One region of the Vagococcus sp. QWL-13 genome, then DNA from elsewhere that is predicted to be linked to it. Evidence: predicted binding sites of a transcription regulator. Region 1 holds the regulator's gene; each other region holds the start of a gene.

Region 1 (5,046 bases):
TGGTAGAATTACAGGAGTGGATTAACTCACAAAATAACGGAGGTAGAGTATGAAGCAAAAAATAGCTGTTTTAGGAACTGGTTCATGGGGCTTGGCTTTAGGCAACACTTTGGTCGAAAATGGACATGATGTCATGCTTTGGGGCAGAGAAGTCGATCAAGTAGAAGAACTCCAGCAATACCAAACGAATAAAGCCTATCTCCCTGAAATAGTCTTTCCAGAAGAGTTGAGAGCAACCACTGAGATGGCAGACGCTATAAAAGACGCCGATGCTGTTTTATTTGTTGTGCCTACGAAGGCCATTCGAGAAGTAGCGGTTCAATTTCGAAATGTGTGTCAAAATCAACCAGTTATCATCCATGCAAGTAAAGGTTTTGAACAAGAAACGCACATGCGGATTTCTGAGATACTGGCGCAGGAAATCCCGGAAAGTATGAGACGGGATATCGTAGTTCTCTCAGGACCAAGCCATGCAGAAGAAGTAGCTGTCAAAGATATTACTACCATCACAGCAGCAAGCAAAAATCTTGAGTATGCAGAATATGTCCAACAGTTGTTTATGAATGATTATTTCAGAGTCTATACAAATGATGACGTTATAGGGGTTGAGACCGGTGCAGCATTGAAGAACATCATTGCTCTCGGGGCTGGTGCGATCCACGGACTTGGTTTGGGAGATAATGCCAAAGCAGCTATCATGACCCGCGGATTAGCAGAAATCACCCGTTTGGGAGTGGCTATGGGCGCAGATCCTCTAACGTTTATCGGGTTGAGCGGATTTGGCGATTTAGTCGTCACTTGTACCAGTGTCCATTCGCGAAACTGGCGTGCAGGCGATATGCTTGGAAAAGGTTATTCGGTGGATGACATCTTAGCCAAGATGGGCATGGTTGTCGAAGGAATCTCGACCACTAAGTCTGCTTATGAGCTGGCAAAAGAGCTCGGTGTCGAAATGCCGATCACTGAAGCAATCTATCAAGTGGTTTACGGCGGGAAAAAAGCAGACGAAGTAATCCGTAGTATGATGTTAAGAGACAAAAAATCGGAAAAAGAATTCTAAAAAATGTCAGTAAAAGGAGTATGAGATGAAGCAACGTGTGAAAAAAGCGATTATTCCAGCGGCGGGTTTGGGGACCCGGTTTTTACCGGCAACTAAAGCAATGGCAAAAGAAATGCTGCCGATCGTTGATAAGCCGACGATCCAATTTATTGTTGAAGAAGCACTAGAGTCGGGGATCGAGGATATCCTGATCATCACTGGGAAGGCTAAACGTCCTATCGAAGATCATTTTGATGCCAATCTGGAACTGGAAATGAATTTGAAAGAAAAAGGAAAAACTGACTTGCTCGCAAAGGTGGAAGCCACCACTGGTTTGAATCTCCATTTCATGCGTCAGTCACACCCGAGGGGATTAGGTCATGCGGTTTCTTTAGGGAAGGCTTTCGTAGGAAACGAACCCTTTGTGGTGATGTTGGGAGACGATCTAATGTCGGATAAGGTACCTTTGACCAAACAGCTGATTGATGATTATGAAAAAACAAGAGCATCAACAATCGCAGTGATGGAAGTCCCTCATGAAGATACTTCAAAATACGGGATTATCAATCCAGAGCAGATGGTTGGAAAAGGTTTGTATAATGTGAAAAATTTTGTTGAGAAGCCTGATCCTAAAGATGCTCCAAGCAATTTGGCGATTATTGGGCGCTACTTGTTAACACCGGAAATTTTTGACATATTGGAAAATCAAAAACCGGGTGCAGGAGATGAAATTCAGCTGACAGACGCCATCGATACTTTGAATAAGACTCAGAGAGTATTTGCTCATCAATTTACCGGCAAGCGTTATGATGTGGGCGATAAATTCGGCTTTTTGAAAACAAGTATTGAATACGGTCTAGAGCATCCGGAAGTCAAAGACCAGTTGCGCGAGCTCATTATCGACATGGGAAAAGAACTGGAAGCACAAGATAATAAAGCAAAATAATAAAAAACTTTCTAACTTTTTGACTGAAGCCAAGCTCAAAGGTTAGAAAGTTTTTAATTTATCAGCAGTGATATTCCCGTTGTCTGTTTCGTTGTTGTTTTCGATGACTAGTGTAGCGGTAGCTTGCTTCATCCCACATCATGATCAATATGAGAAAAATAGGGACGACGATCAAGAAGGCTGTTTTCAAACCTAGGTTGCCAAGAAAAATACCTATCAACAATACAAAAAATAAGAAAAATAATCTTCTGATACTTGTCATTTTTTTCATCCTCCTGTACAAGAACGTTTGTTCTGTTTTTATTATACAAACAAACGTTCGCTTTGTAAAGAAGTTTTTTAAAAGAAACTACGGTACAGTCCCACAACTTTTCCTAAAATCGTGACATTTTCAAGAATAATCGGCTCAAGAAAGTCATTTTCAGGTTGAAGGCGAAAATAGTTTTGTTCTTTGTAAAAAGTTTTACAAGTGGCTTCTTCCTCATCAGTCATGGCGATCACCATTTCCCCATTGGAAGCATGGGTTTGTTTTCGGACGATTACGTAATCGCCGTCAAAAATCCCCGCATTAATCATACTATCGCCACGGATTTTCAACATAAATAGCGGACGGGATTCATTTTTAAACTCTGGCGGGATTGGAAAGTAATCAGAAGCATCTTCTACGGCTAAAATCGGTTCTCCCGCAGTAACAGTCCCCAAGACAGGCATCACATCTGCTTGAATCCCCAATATTTGCAAGCCTTCAGGGGTAACTTCAATCGCTCTAGGTTTTGAAGGGTCCCGTTGGAGGAATCCTTTTTTTTCTAGTCGGGAAAGATGTCCGTGGACAGTGGAAGTGGAAGAAAGGTCCACAGCTTCTCCTATCTCTCTGACGGTTGGCGGATAGCCGCGCTTATCCACTTCTTCGTATATGTATCTCAAAATCTTGATTTGTCTATTTTCTTTTTGTGTAGTCAACTCATCGCCTCCTATAAAGAGTAGTTACAAAGAAAGTGTAGCATACTCTTAATGACAAATCAAACAAGTGTTCGCTATTTTATGGTGGGCTTGTCAAATTAAGTGCAATATTCATTATAGTATTGGTTTTGTCCTGTTTTCTTATGATAAAATATTAAGAGAATATTAGTTTAATTTTTAGGAGGAGAAAAATGGAAAAGAATACATTGTTGAAGCACAAAGAGGAGCCTATATTTCGGTGAAAAGTGGCACTAAAATTGAAATAATCGATTTGAATGAGCTTTTCATAATCTAAGAAAGCCGTTAACACAGCCTGCAGCAAAGAATTGACAGCAGACTCCAAATGTTTACGAAATAATTCGTCTAAATCACCTTTATTGATTAGTGTTTCCATAATTTCTGTAGTAAAATTGGGCATGAGAAAGTCCTCCTATAAAATTTCTGTGTCGCAACTTTAATTTTACAGAATGGACTTTCTTTTTTACTACCCTAAATTTCTATTTACACAAAATATTTTACGCTATCAACTCTGTTTTTAAATGAACATGGAAATGTTGAATAATCATTAATAGGTATTTATTTTAAATCTAATTTTAAGCGTCTGGTTATCCAATCTATACAAGTAGCAAACCAATTTTCAACTTCTGGAACAATGTAATCAGTAGTAAATAGTTTAGCAGAAGCTCGAGTTGCTAAAGATAGACCATGTCGTCCAGACTCAAAAATGTGAGATTCAAATTTTATGTTATGTCTTGCTAAACTTTCACAATATTTCAATGTGTTTAAGACAGGCACAGCAGAATCATTAGCTGTATGCCAAATAAAAGTATCAGAAGTAAATGAGTTAATTTTTTTAGAAGTATCATATTCTTCCGGATTATTGATAGGGAAATCAAAATGTGAAAAATCATGAGGCCACCCAAATTCAAACCCAGTAACGGGATAGCAAAGAATAGTTCCTTTAGGTTTGAAATTAACAGTTTTCTGCTTGTTCTCAAAAGTATACCAACTTGATGAGTATGAAGCTGCTAAATGTCCGCCAGCAGAACACCCTAAAACAAAAATATTATTAAGATCAATCTGCCAGTCAGAATTATTTTGATGAATAATTTCAAACGTTTTTGCAATTTGTAATATAGTGGTATTAAAAAAATTTGACTTTAATCCATTTTGCATAGTTGTGTAATTTAAGACAATTGCTTGAAAGCCTTGTGATAGAAAAGCTAAGGCGATTGGTTCTGCTTCTCTCGAAGATAAAAACTCATATCCACCACCAGGACAAATAATTACCGCAGGTAAAGGCTCTTGTTCAATTGAAGTATTTTTTCTTAAAAATATGTCAATTGAACTTGTAAACTTTGAGTCCGGTATTTCTAAGGCCATATTGATAATTTGCATTTATTTTTTCTCACTAGTTTCATTTTCATATCCAAAAATTCTAATTAAAATTGCTGTTCCAAATACAGCAATAATAAATGTTCCTACGAATACATAAAGATTGAAATCAATTCCATTTGGGCTAATTGAACTTAATAATCCAAATATTCCACCAGCCACACTAAAATATACTGCTTTGGTAATCCCTACAAGTGCTCCCGCTAAACCTCCACCAATGCATGATAATATTAGAACTTTTTTGTATTTAAGAGTAATTCCATATAATGTAGGTTCAGTGACTCCAAATAAAGCAGAGATAGTTGCAGCAGTTGAAAGCTCACGTAATTTTTGGTCTTTTGTTGTAATTAAAACACCTAAAGCAGCCCCTACTTGACATAAAATAGAAACACCTAGCATAGCCATTAGAGGATCACTACGATTTGCCATTAAGCTGTTTATTACAAATGGGATTAATCCCCAGTGTAAACCAAAAACAACAAGTAGTTGCCAGAAAGCCCCGATTAATAATCCAGTAATGGTAGGGCTTAGATTATAAATCCACAAAATCGCTTGGGCGATAGCCGAACCAACATAAGTTACTAAAGGACCTACAGCGAGGAAGGTGATAATTCCAACACTAACTATGGTCAATAAAGGGACGATGATCAGTTGGATTGCTATAGGTAAATGCTTGGAAAAAAAAGGTTCGACATTACTACACAAC
Region 2 (5,046 bases), 680 kb from region 1:
AAAGTGATTGAATAAACTTCTCCGGTATATTTTAAAAATCATCCAGATAACACAAATAAGTAAGAGCAATCAATAAGAGAAAGGATTTTTAAAGCTGCAAAAAAATTCTCATTTATCAGAAAGACGTTCTTTTTATCCATGAAGTTAGAAGAAATCATTCAGAACATGCTATTGCTATGTATAGATATGCCTGTGTGATAAAATATAGTTAAGGAGGCGTTTAAAATGAATGTAGAGTTTAAGAATATTCTTGTTGCATTTGATGATTCTGAACCGTCTAAGAGAGCATTCGAATACGCAAAGTCCCTGGCCGATAAATACGGCAGTCACATCACACTTCTCCAAGTCTTAATTCCTGTCACTGATTATTTGATTCCTGATGCATTCATCTTGCGAGATTTTATTGAAGGTCAGAAAGAAATTGAGGAAAAAGTTCAAAAAGAATTAGAAAGTACGATTCTTCAGTCAGACTATACTCGAAAAAACGCCATAGATGTCATTGTCATGAGAGACACACCCAAAAACTGTATTGTTGATTTTGCTAAAAATAATAATGTCGATCTGATTGTGATGGGAGCAACGGGCAGACATGGTGTTCAAAAAGTGTTGATAGGCTCCACTACTTCCTACGTCATGAGTCGCGCTACTTGTAACGTTCTAATGATAAAATGATTTCTATGAATATTCGTTTTGATACTTTAGCAGTTGGAGTCTCTAGGAAATGATTACTTGTGCCTATTGATTTTCCGTTCAATAATGTGACCTATAATCAAGCTGGACAAGTTATATCCTCTCTGATGACAGTAAACAAGGGAGGCAGTGTTATGACAATTATTTTATTTTTTGGCATAGGAATATTTGCTAGTTATTGGACCTACAAAATTTTAAAAAAGTTTGTCACTAATAGCATTTTGTTATCGATAGCCTTGTGGGTGCTGCCACTTTTAACAGTCTATCTAGTATGGGAATATGTAAACGATTGGGGCGGCCTCTTTTATCTAGTGTCCGCATTTGCGGCTGCTTTGACTAATATTTATTTACATTTCCTCCTACTGTATAGATATTTTAAACAACGTTTCGCTAATTAAGATTAGTAGAAGCTAGATTAATAAACGAAATCAAGTGTCAACTTGAGCAACTTGCTCAGGTTGGCACTTTTTTTACTTGGGGTAAATTCAAACATACACGTATGAAAAATATAAATAAAAAAGGAGCAGATTTCTCCACTCCGATAAAAATTCAACTTTTAAGTATGCTGCGTTTATATGTTTTTTTGCTGTTTTTTCGATTAAAAAGCAAGTAGCTACGATAAACAGATAACACTTGTTCATAATTGACAATCGTTAAATCCTTTATTTGGGCATATTTAATCGCTTGATGAAACTGATTTTTAGTAAATAAAGTTCTATATTCCTGATTGACCCACTTTGACACAAAGTACAGATATTGAGTCCAATCTTCAGCCTTTATATCAGCCTTATGCCTGTTTAATTTTACCAACACACTGTTCACCCTGGGCTTCGGGTGAAAATATTTAGAGGGGATTTTCAGTAATAACTGAATAGAGACTTGAGTATGCAGAAGCAAGCCTAATGTACGATGAATATCCAGCATACGTTTGTAGAACCCCTCTTCCACCACCAAAAATATCTCCGAGGCTTTACTTTCAAATACCGTTTTTTTTAACGATTTTAGTGCTCAAATTATATGGAATATTGCCAACTATTTTATAATCCGTTGTGTCAGGAAATTTAAACTCAAGAATATTCTGATTGACTACTCTAATATTTTTACTGTCTTGCAACTTTTTTGAAGAGAAATTAAACAATGTATTATCTAATTCCACAGAGTGAACGCTTTTGCAATGTTCAGCTAGCTTTGACGTCAAATGTCCCTTCCCAGTTCCAATTTCATAGATTACGTCTGACTTTTTTAGTGCAATTTTTTTTATGATTTGGTTGAGTATCTTGTCACTTGTTAAAAAATTTTGTGAGTATTTGATATTTCTCTCCATGTAACCACTCCTAAGGTGATTACATCGATAAACAAATAAGAAGCTGAATGAATAATTATTTGTAATTTTATTTATCTATTAGATTTAGAATGAAATGATCAATTAACGATAGTTAACAAAATTATTTATTTATCTGCGTAATCACTGTTTTTAATATACTGCAAAACAGTAGACATTTTATCTACATTACGCATTTGGAATACTAGCATGACGAATTCCTCCTTCTAAATGACAAATATCTTTGATTTCAACTCCAACTTCCGCCACCCAGTATACTAAAATTTCAAACGATATGCCATCAATATATCTATACCATACTTGATAATTTTACTTTACAATAGGAACAAATGTTCGTATAATAACTTCAAGGAAGTGACGATTATGAGTAATTTCGACTACTCATTGGAACCTTTACGAGATATTTTGTTAATTGACGCCAAATCTTTTTACGCCTCTTGTGAATGTGTTGCCCTAGGAAAGCACCCGCTTCAAACAATGCTGGTCGTCATGTCAACTACTGACAACACAGGGAACGGATTAGTCTTGGCAGCCTCTCCTCTAGCGAAAAAAATCTTAGGCATTTCCAATGTAACAAGAGCTGATGACGTACCGGATCATCCGGACTTGATAAGAGTAAATCCCCGCATGAACTATTACATAGAAGAAAATATCAAAATCAACAATATTTTCAGAAAGTATGTTGCCGATGAAGATTTGTTTATCTACAGTATTGACGAATCTATTTTAGATATAACCAGAACCCTAAATTTATTTTTTCCGGATAAAACTTTGACCCGACGTCAAAAACGCTGGAAATTCGCCCGGATGATCCAATTAGCCGTAAAAAATAAAACCGGTATTTACTTGACTGTCGGCATCGGAGACAATCCCCTTCTTGCCAAACTCGCTCTGGATAATGAAAGCAAACATTCAAAGACTTTTATCTCTGAGTGGCGTTATGAAGATGTGGAAAACAAAGTTTGGAAAATTAATCCCATGACCGACTTCTGGGGTATCGGCCGAAGAATGGAAAAACGTTTTTCAAAAATGGGGATAGCTAGTATCAAAGAGCTGGCAAATGCCGACCCTAACGTGTTAAGTGAAGAATTTGGTGTCATGGGATTGCAATATTACCATCATGCCAACGGAATTGACCGAACCATCTTATCTGATACTGCACCTATCGTAAAAGAAAAATCATACGGCAACAGTCAAGTATTGCATCGCAATTATTATATTCAAGCTGAAATAGAAACTGTAATCAAAGAAATGGCGGAGCAAGTTGCAGCCCGTATCCGAAGACATGGTTTTCAAACAAGCTGTATCAATCTTTATATTGGCTTTTCATATCATGAGAAAAAGGCAGGATTTTCCCATCAAATGAAAATTCCTGCAACCGATTCGACTAAAAAACTGTCAGATTTAATTATCCTCCTATTTCGCAAGCATTACCATGGAGAGTCCGTCAGACACGTTGGGGTGACCTACTCAAAATTAACTGACACCAAGCAGATACAGATGAATTTATTTGAACCTTATGAGGAATTAATAAAAAATGAAAATCTTGACAGAATCATTGACAGAATCAGAAAAAAATACGGTTTCACTGCCATTGTTCATGCAGATAGCCTAAGTGACGGGGCCAGAAGCATTGCTAGAAGCGACTTGGTCGGCGGACATCATGGCGGCGGAGCAGGAGGTCTTGACGGATTATGAAACCAGAATATCGAAATATTCTGCGCAACTACCAAGATAGAAAAAAAATGAAGTGGGCAGGATTTTATTTGTCTGATCATACGGCGCGTATTGATAAAGATACCGCGGCACATTATCCTGTTTGTTTAAAAAAAGAACGTATGGGTGCCGTTGAAATTGACCAAATTCTTTCGGAAGCTAAAATCAAAGATTTAACCGTATGTATTCAAAAAGAAGAAATAGATTTAGAACACTCTCAACTTTCTAATATTGAAGGGAAAATCAGCGGCTATGACGAAGCCGGTATTTTTATTGGCGATAAAAAAATATTCTACGAACAGATAAGGCATGTGGCAATTACTGACAGCAGAAAATGGTCGGCTCTTTAGCTTTGCCTTCAAACTAAAAAAACCGATAAAATCTTAAGATTTTATCGGTTTTTTGATTACCCCAATGCTCTGACATAAGCATCTACTGCAAATAAAGCGTCAGTCACTGCTTCTGCCGTTACTTCAAAGGGCATTTGATGCATTGTTTCCCCGTCGATGGTTGCCTGTTTTCCAACTTTTAAAAGATCCTCATAGCTCGCATCGGCAAGTTTCAATTCTGCTAAAGTTGTCGGCAAACCTAAACTCTGATAAAAACGAATATATTTATCAAGTACCTCTCTAGGTTTGTTTTCTAAAAACAGCTGGGTCAATGTCCCATAGGCAACTTTTTCTCCATGGGTCATGCTGTGAATTTCTCCATGTAAAGCTGTGAAACCATTATGAATGGCATGGGCTGCTGCCAAACCGCCGCTTTCAAATCCAATACCACTAAGCAGTGTGTTGGCTTCCACCACTGCTTCCAGTGCTTCTGTAACAACTTTTGCACGGTTCGCTTCGATTGCCTGTATGCCGAACTCAAACAATGTTGCCTCACACTTTTCAGCGATGGCTGCTGCTGCCAACGTCGGTACGCCCCCTGCCATTGTTGTTCCATTTTTTTGTAAAACAGCACTTACCTCCACTTGTGTCGCCAACGCGTCAGCAATACCGGATGCCAGCAGTCTGACAGGCGCTTTGCTGATTACTTGTGTGTCTACTAAAACAAGCTCAGGATTTTTCTTGTAAAACAAATATTTTTCAAATGCTCCCTCTTCAGAATAAATAACGGATAAGGCTGAAGTCGGTGCGTCTGTGGAAGCGATTGTCGGCAAAATCCCCACAGGTACTTCTAAATTATCTCCGATTGCTTTTGCCGCATCAATTGCTTTTCCGCCCCCGAGACCGAGGACCACGTTACAATTATTCTCAGAACCAATTTTACTGACCCGATCGATTTCTTGAATAGAG
Region 3 (5,046 bases), 1.3 Mb from region 1:
TGCTATCAGCTCCTTTCATGATCACGGCGTAAATGTAAAAGTTTTGACAGGTGATAATGCCATCGTAGCAAAAACCGTCTGCGAAGAAGTGGGTATTACAGTTGATGGTTATCTCAATGGAGCCGAAATTGAAGAAATGTCTGATGCCCAGCTGAAAGAAAAAGTTTCAGAAATCAATCTTTTTGCCAAATTATCACCGATGCAGAAATCCCGAATCATCCAGTCCCTTCAAGAAAACGGACATACAGTAGGCTTTATGGGAGATGGTATCAATGATGCCCCCGCCTTGCGAAAAGCTGATGTGGGGATTTCGGTAGATACAGCGGCCGATATTACTAAGGATGCCAGTTCCATCATCCTGCTTCAAAAAAGTTTGACAGTGTTAGCTGAAGGGGCCATTGAAGGACGAAAAGTTTTCAGCAATATGATGAAATATATCAGAATCACCATCAGTTCCAACTTTGGGAATGTTTTTTCCATATTGATTGCCAGTATCTTTCTGCCGTTTCTACCAATGCTTTCTCTTCAGCTGCTGGTCCAAAATTTAGTATATGATTTGGCGCAGCTGACCACACCCTGGGATCATGTTGACGAAGTGGAGCTGGAGAAGCCGATTACTTGGAATCTAAAAAGTCTCGTACGCTTTATGTTGATTCTGGGTCCTGTCAGCAGTATTTTCGATGTCCTGACATTTGCTTTGATGTGGACAGTGTTTGGAGCCAATACGGTGGCTCAGCAAGGACTGTTTCAGGCAGGCTGGTTTGTAGTGGGACTTTTCACGCAAATTTTTGTCGTACATATTTTAAGAACGTCAAAATTATCTTTCATCCAAAGTCGTGCCAGCATGGCATTGACCATTGCCAGTGTGCTGGCTTGCGGGACAGGCTTATTGATTGTAGGGACCTCTCTCAACCAATATTTCGACTTCTTATCTTTGCCGGCTAATTATTGGCCATGGCTTGTAGGTATTGTTATCAGCTATATCTTAACAACAGAAATTATGAAGAAAATTTATATAAAAGCGAATAACGGCTGGCTATAGACGGCAGTGATTTATCAAAGTTTTAAATCAAAAATCAAGTTAAAAACCAAAAACGTTGAGAATACTTAAAAAGTAATTCTCAACGTTTTTTATTAGTTTAAGTGCCAAGTTTTTCTTGTTGCTGCAGCTTTTGGCTTTTGTTGTACTGGCGGGATAGTTTGCTACCGTGAATTTTTGATGGATAGATTTTATTTTTGGCGTTCTTCCAACTGCTTATAGCGATTGCCCAAAGCTTGCTCATATTTTCCGGTGGCTTTAGGCTGATAATATTTTTTATTTTTTAAACCGTCCGGCAGATATTGCTGGGGGACCCAACCGTCTGGAGCATCGTGGGGATAGCGGTAACCTATGCCTCTTCCCAAGTCTTTTGCCCCGCGGTAATGATTGTCTTTCAGATGGTCAGGGACTTCACCGATCAGTCCTTTGCGGATATCAGCTAACGCCGCATCAATAGCCAAATAGGCGGAATTAGATTTTGGCGATAAACAAAGATCTACCACTGCCTGGGCCAGCGGGATTTTTGCTTCAGGAAATCCCAGTTTTTCTGCCGCCTGTACTGCACTGACAGTCCGTGCCGCTGCTTGGGGATTGGCTAATCCCACATCTTCATAGGCAATGACCATCAGACGCCGGCAAATAATCAGCATATCGCCAGCTTCCACTAGTCTTGCCAGGTAATGCATGGCAGCATTGACATCACTGCCCCGAATGGATTTTTGCAGTGCGGAGATAACATCGTAGTGGGCATCGCCTTTTTTGTCATGAACCATGGCTTTTTTCTGGATACATTCTTCAATGATTTCAAGGGTCAAATGAATGGCAGCATCTTTCGTCGGTTGCGTGGATTTGACTGCCAGCTCCAGTCCGTTTAGCGCACTGCGCAAATCGCCGTTTGTTGCACGGGTCAAATGAAGCAGTGCCAGCTCATCCAAAACAACTTTTTTACTGCCCAATCCTCTTTCTTTATCTGAGAGAGCAAGTTCCACTGCCCGCTTGATATCTTTTTCTTGTAAAGGTTTGACTTCGAAAATTTGAGTTCTGCTGCGTATGGCAGGGCTGATACTGATATAGGGGTTTTCCGTGGTGGCCCCGATTAAAATGATTTTGCCGTTTTCCAAGTAAGGCAGCAAAAAATCTTGTTTTGTTTTATCCAGACGATGGACCTCATCTAGCATTAGAATGACTGAACCGCTCATTTTTGCTTCTTCTGCCACGATTTGTAAATCTTTTTTTGTATCTGTGGCTGCGTTCAGCATTCGAAAAGCATATCTGGTAGAACCGGCAATCGCACTGGCGATACTGGTTTTTCCAGTCCCGGGAGGACCGTATAAAATCATGGAAGACAGCATTTTTGCTTCGACCATTCGTCGAATGATTTTGCCTTCGCCGACAAGGTGCTGCTGACCAACCACTTCATCTAAATTTTTAGGACGCATCCGATACGCTAAAGGCTTGTTCATAAGCTCCCTCCTTGTTTTTTATTATTATAACACAAACGTACATTCTTGTTTTGCTGTTTTTGCTGCTATTTTGACAAACCCGGATTACTTTTTGGAAAGCAGAAGAAGATTAAAAACTGGGAGCCGCTAAAATACCCGAATCTTTTCATTAGGTATTGGAAGTAGACAGAATTTCTTGTATGATGGGAACAGAAGTTTAGACAAGCGAGGAAATCATAATGAAGAAAAAGAATATGTTGGAATATTTAGACGAACAACTTGAAAAAAAATTAAAAGACTATGATTTTGCTATTGATTGGGACCGAAAGACCCACAGGATAGAAATCATTGTGGTATTGTATGCTCACAATAGCCAAAGTCTTAAAGTAGAGGATTTGGATGGCGTAGAGTCAGCAGAAGAAGTTATAGAATTCGAAGATGCTGTATTGCTTTATCCTCAAGGAGATAATGTAGACGAAAATGATAAGCAAGATTACTTGGCTGCGCTGCCTTATGAAGGGAAAAAAGGGCTGACACAGGGAGAGATTGAAGGAATCGCCAGCTATCTGTTCCAAGTCCTTGAAACAGGCGAAGAAGAACTGATGGATTTTTTACAAGATGAGACGAAAGAATCATTTGAGCTGTATTGGGAGTCAGAAGTTTTTCAATCGCTGGTGGACGAGCATACAAAACGGAAAAACGGTCAGATGTATTATTCTTACCCAAGATATTAAAATAAGGCGGTCGAGAACATGAATTGGACAGAAGTAAAAGTACAAACAGAAAGTGAAGCAGTAGAGGCTGTTTCGAATATATTGATGGAAGCAGGCGCAAGTGGTGTAGCAATTGAGGACGCAGCGGATTTGGCAGCCTACTCAGGAGATAAATTAGGGGAGTACATTGATAAGCATGAGATTCATCATATTCGTGAAGGTGCCAATGTGAGTGCATACTTTCCTGAGACGGTTTTTCTTCCTGAGATTTTACCCCACATCAAAGCACAAATTGCTAAACTGCCGGAATTTGGTCTTAACATCGGGGCCGGCGAAGTTACAACAAGTGAAGTAGCAGAAAAAGATTGGGCAACCTCATGGAAAAAATATTATCATCCGGTGCCGGTCAGCCGTTTTCTGACCATTGTACCAGAATGGGAGACCTATACACCTAAACACGAGGATGAAAGAGTTATTGTGATGGATCCGGGAATGGCTTTCGGTACCGGAACTCATCCGACAACACTGTTGAGTTTACAAGCGTTGGAAATGACACTCAGGGGCGGAGAACGTGTTTTGGACGTGGGGACAGGTTCGGGTATTTTGAGTATTGCCGCTAAACATTTTGGTGCAAAAGAAGTTCACGCCTTTGATTTAGATGATGTTGCGGTGGCAGCTGCAAAGGGCAATTTGGATTTGAACCCTGTGGCAGCAGAAGTTTCTGTTTCTGCCAATGACTTGTTAGAAAACATCACAATCAAAGCAGACGTGATCGTCGCCAATATTTTGCCCCACATTATTCTCCGGATGATTGAGGATGCATGGCATCTTTTGACAGAAGGAGGCAAACTGATAGTCTCAGGAATCATTCTGGATAAAGAAGGGGAGATTCTTGAGGAGATGTATGCCCAAGGATTTGAATTACTGCAGAAGTATGAACAGCAAGGCTGGTTGGCCTTAGTTTTTGAAAAACCTGAGCAGGATGGAGAGTAACACATGCAGCGATATTTTATCCCAACGAATTATGAAGAACATGACCGCTCTTCAATCGAAATCACCGGGGAGATTTTTCATCACATGATTCGGGTGATGCGAATGAAAGTGGCAGAACAAGTTTATCTGGTATTCAATCAAAAACATACCATCATTGCAGAAATTACTGCTATTGCCGAGGAGCTGGCTTTGTTGAAAGAAGTAAGGGCAGTGGCATCCGAAACGGAACTGCCGGCACATGTCAGTCTGTTTTGCGGCTTTCCTAAAGGAGACAAGCTGGAGCTGATTACTCAGAAAAGCACAGAGCTTGGAGCCAATCAAATCTTTGGTTTTCCCAGCAAGACATCTGTGGTAAAATGGAATGAAAAAAAACGAATCAATCGTGAACAACGTTTAAATAAAATTGCCAAAGAAGCTGCGGAGCAATCCCATCGGACGACGTTCCCTACGGTGCGGCTTTTAGAAAGTCAAAAAGAATTACTAAACGAGTTGGCATCCTTCGATCATATTCTCATAGCCTATGAAGAAACGGCAAAAAAAGGGGAGCACAGGCAGCTGACCCAGACTTTGCAGCAAGTTCAGACCGGGGAGAGACTGGCATTCGTCTTCGGTCCTGAAGGCGGACTGACTCCAGATGAGGTGGAGATGTTAAGTCAAGCAGGCGGAAAAGTCTGCAGTCTCGGTCCAAGGATTCTGCGGACGGAGACGGCTCCGTTTTATGCCCTGAGTGCCGTCAGTTTCCAGTTAGAAATGTTAAATTGAACAAAAGATATCAAGACGTGTTTGCTTTACAGGCAGGACAAAGCGAATCGTTGAAAAAAGTCATAAAAATCGTTATAATTAAGTAATAACTTCATGG

What was found. The regulator LexA, encoded in region 1, represses DNA repair genes until DNA is damaged. The targets are predictions, from matches to a motif close to CNAACANNTGTTNG.
Region 2: a site for LexA is predicted at 2,355-2,368, ahead of AC4PHI_RS07965 (Y-family DNA polymerase). Genes of this name have one in related genera too.
Region 3: a site for LexA is predicted at 2,535-2,548, ahead of AC4PHI_RS12160 (replication-associated recombination protein A). Genes of this name have one in related genera too.

The regions. Positions count from the first base shown of each region.
Region 1 is NZ_CM178746.1:1,034,475-1,039,520, forward strand. Features, by position in the region: gene ppaX (pyrophosphatase PpaX) at 1-53, shown strand, start outside; gene AC4PHI_RS04870 (NAD(P)H-dependent glycerol-3-phosphate dehydrogenase) at 50-1,060, shown strand; gene galU (UTP--glucose-1-phosphate uridylyltransferase GalU) at 1,086-1,985, shown strand; gene AC4PHI_RS04880 (hypothetical protein) at 2,047-2,247, opposite strand; gene lexA (transcriptional repressor LexA) at 2,325-2,945, opposite strand; partial or broken gene AC4PHI_RS04890 (IS256 family transposase) at 3,226-3,363, opposite strand; gene AC4PHI_RS04895 (alpha/beta hydrolase) at 3,522-4,343, opposite strand; gene AC4PHI_RS04900 (PTS transporter subunit EIIC) at 4,344-5,046, opposite strand, start outside.
Region 2 is NZ_CM178746.1:1,715,743-1,720,788, forward strand. Features, by position in the region: gene AC4PHI_RS07945 (hypothetical protein) at 1-15, shown strand, start outside; gene AC4PHI_RS07950 (universal stress protein) at 226-672, shown strand; partial or broken gene erm (23S ribosomal RNA methyltransferase Erm) at 1,240-2,014, opposite strand; gene AC4PHI_RS07960 (23S rRNA methyltransferase attenuation leader peptide) at 2,140-2,223, opposite strand; gene AC4PHI_RS07965 (Y-family DNA polymerase) at 2,396-3,730, shown strand; gene AC4PHI_RS07970 (hypothetical protein) at 3,727-4,098, shown strand; gene AC4PHI_RS07975 (glycerol dehydrogenase) at 4,155-5,046, opposite strand, start outside.
Region 3 is NZ_CM178746.1:2,565,128-2,570,173, reverse strand. Features, by position in the region: gene mgtA (magnesium-translocating P-type ATPase) at 1-1,042, shown strand, start outside; gene AC4PHI_RS12160 (replication-associated recombination protein A) at 1,231-2,502, opposite strand; gene AC4PHI_RS12155 (DUF3013 family protein) at 2,721-3,215, shown strand; gene prmA (50S ribosomal protein L11 methyltransferase) at 3,234-4,187, shown strand; gene AC4PHI_RS12145 (16S rRNA (uracil(1498)-N(3))-methyltransferase) at 4,191-4,949, shown strand.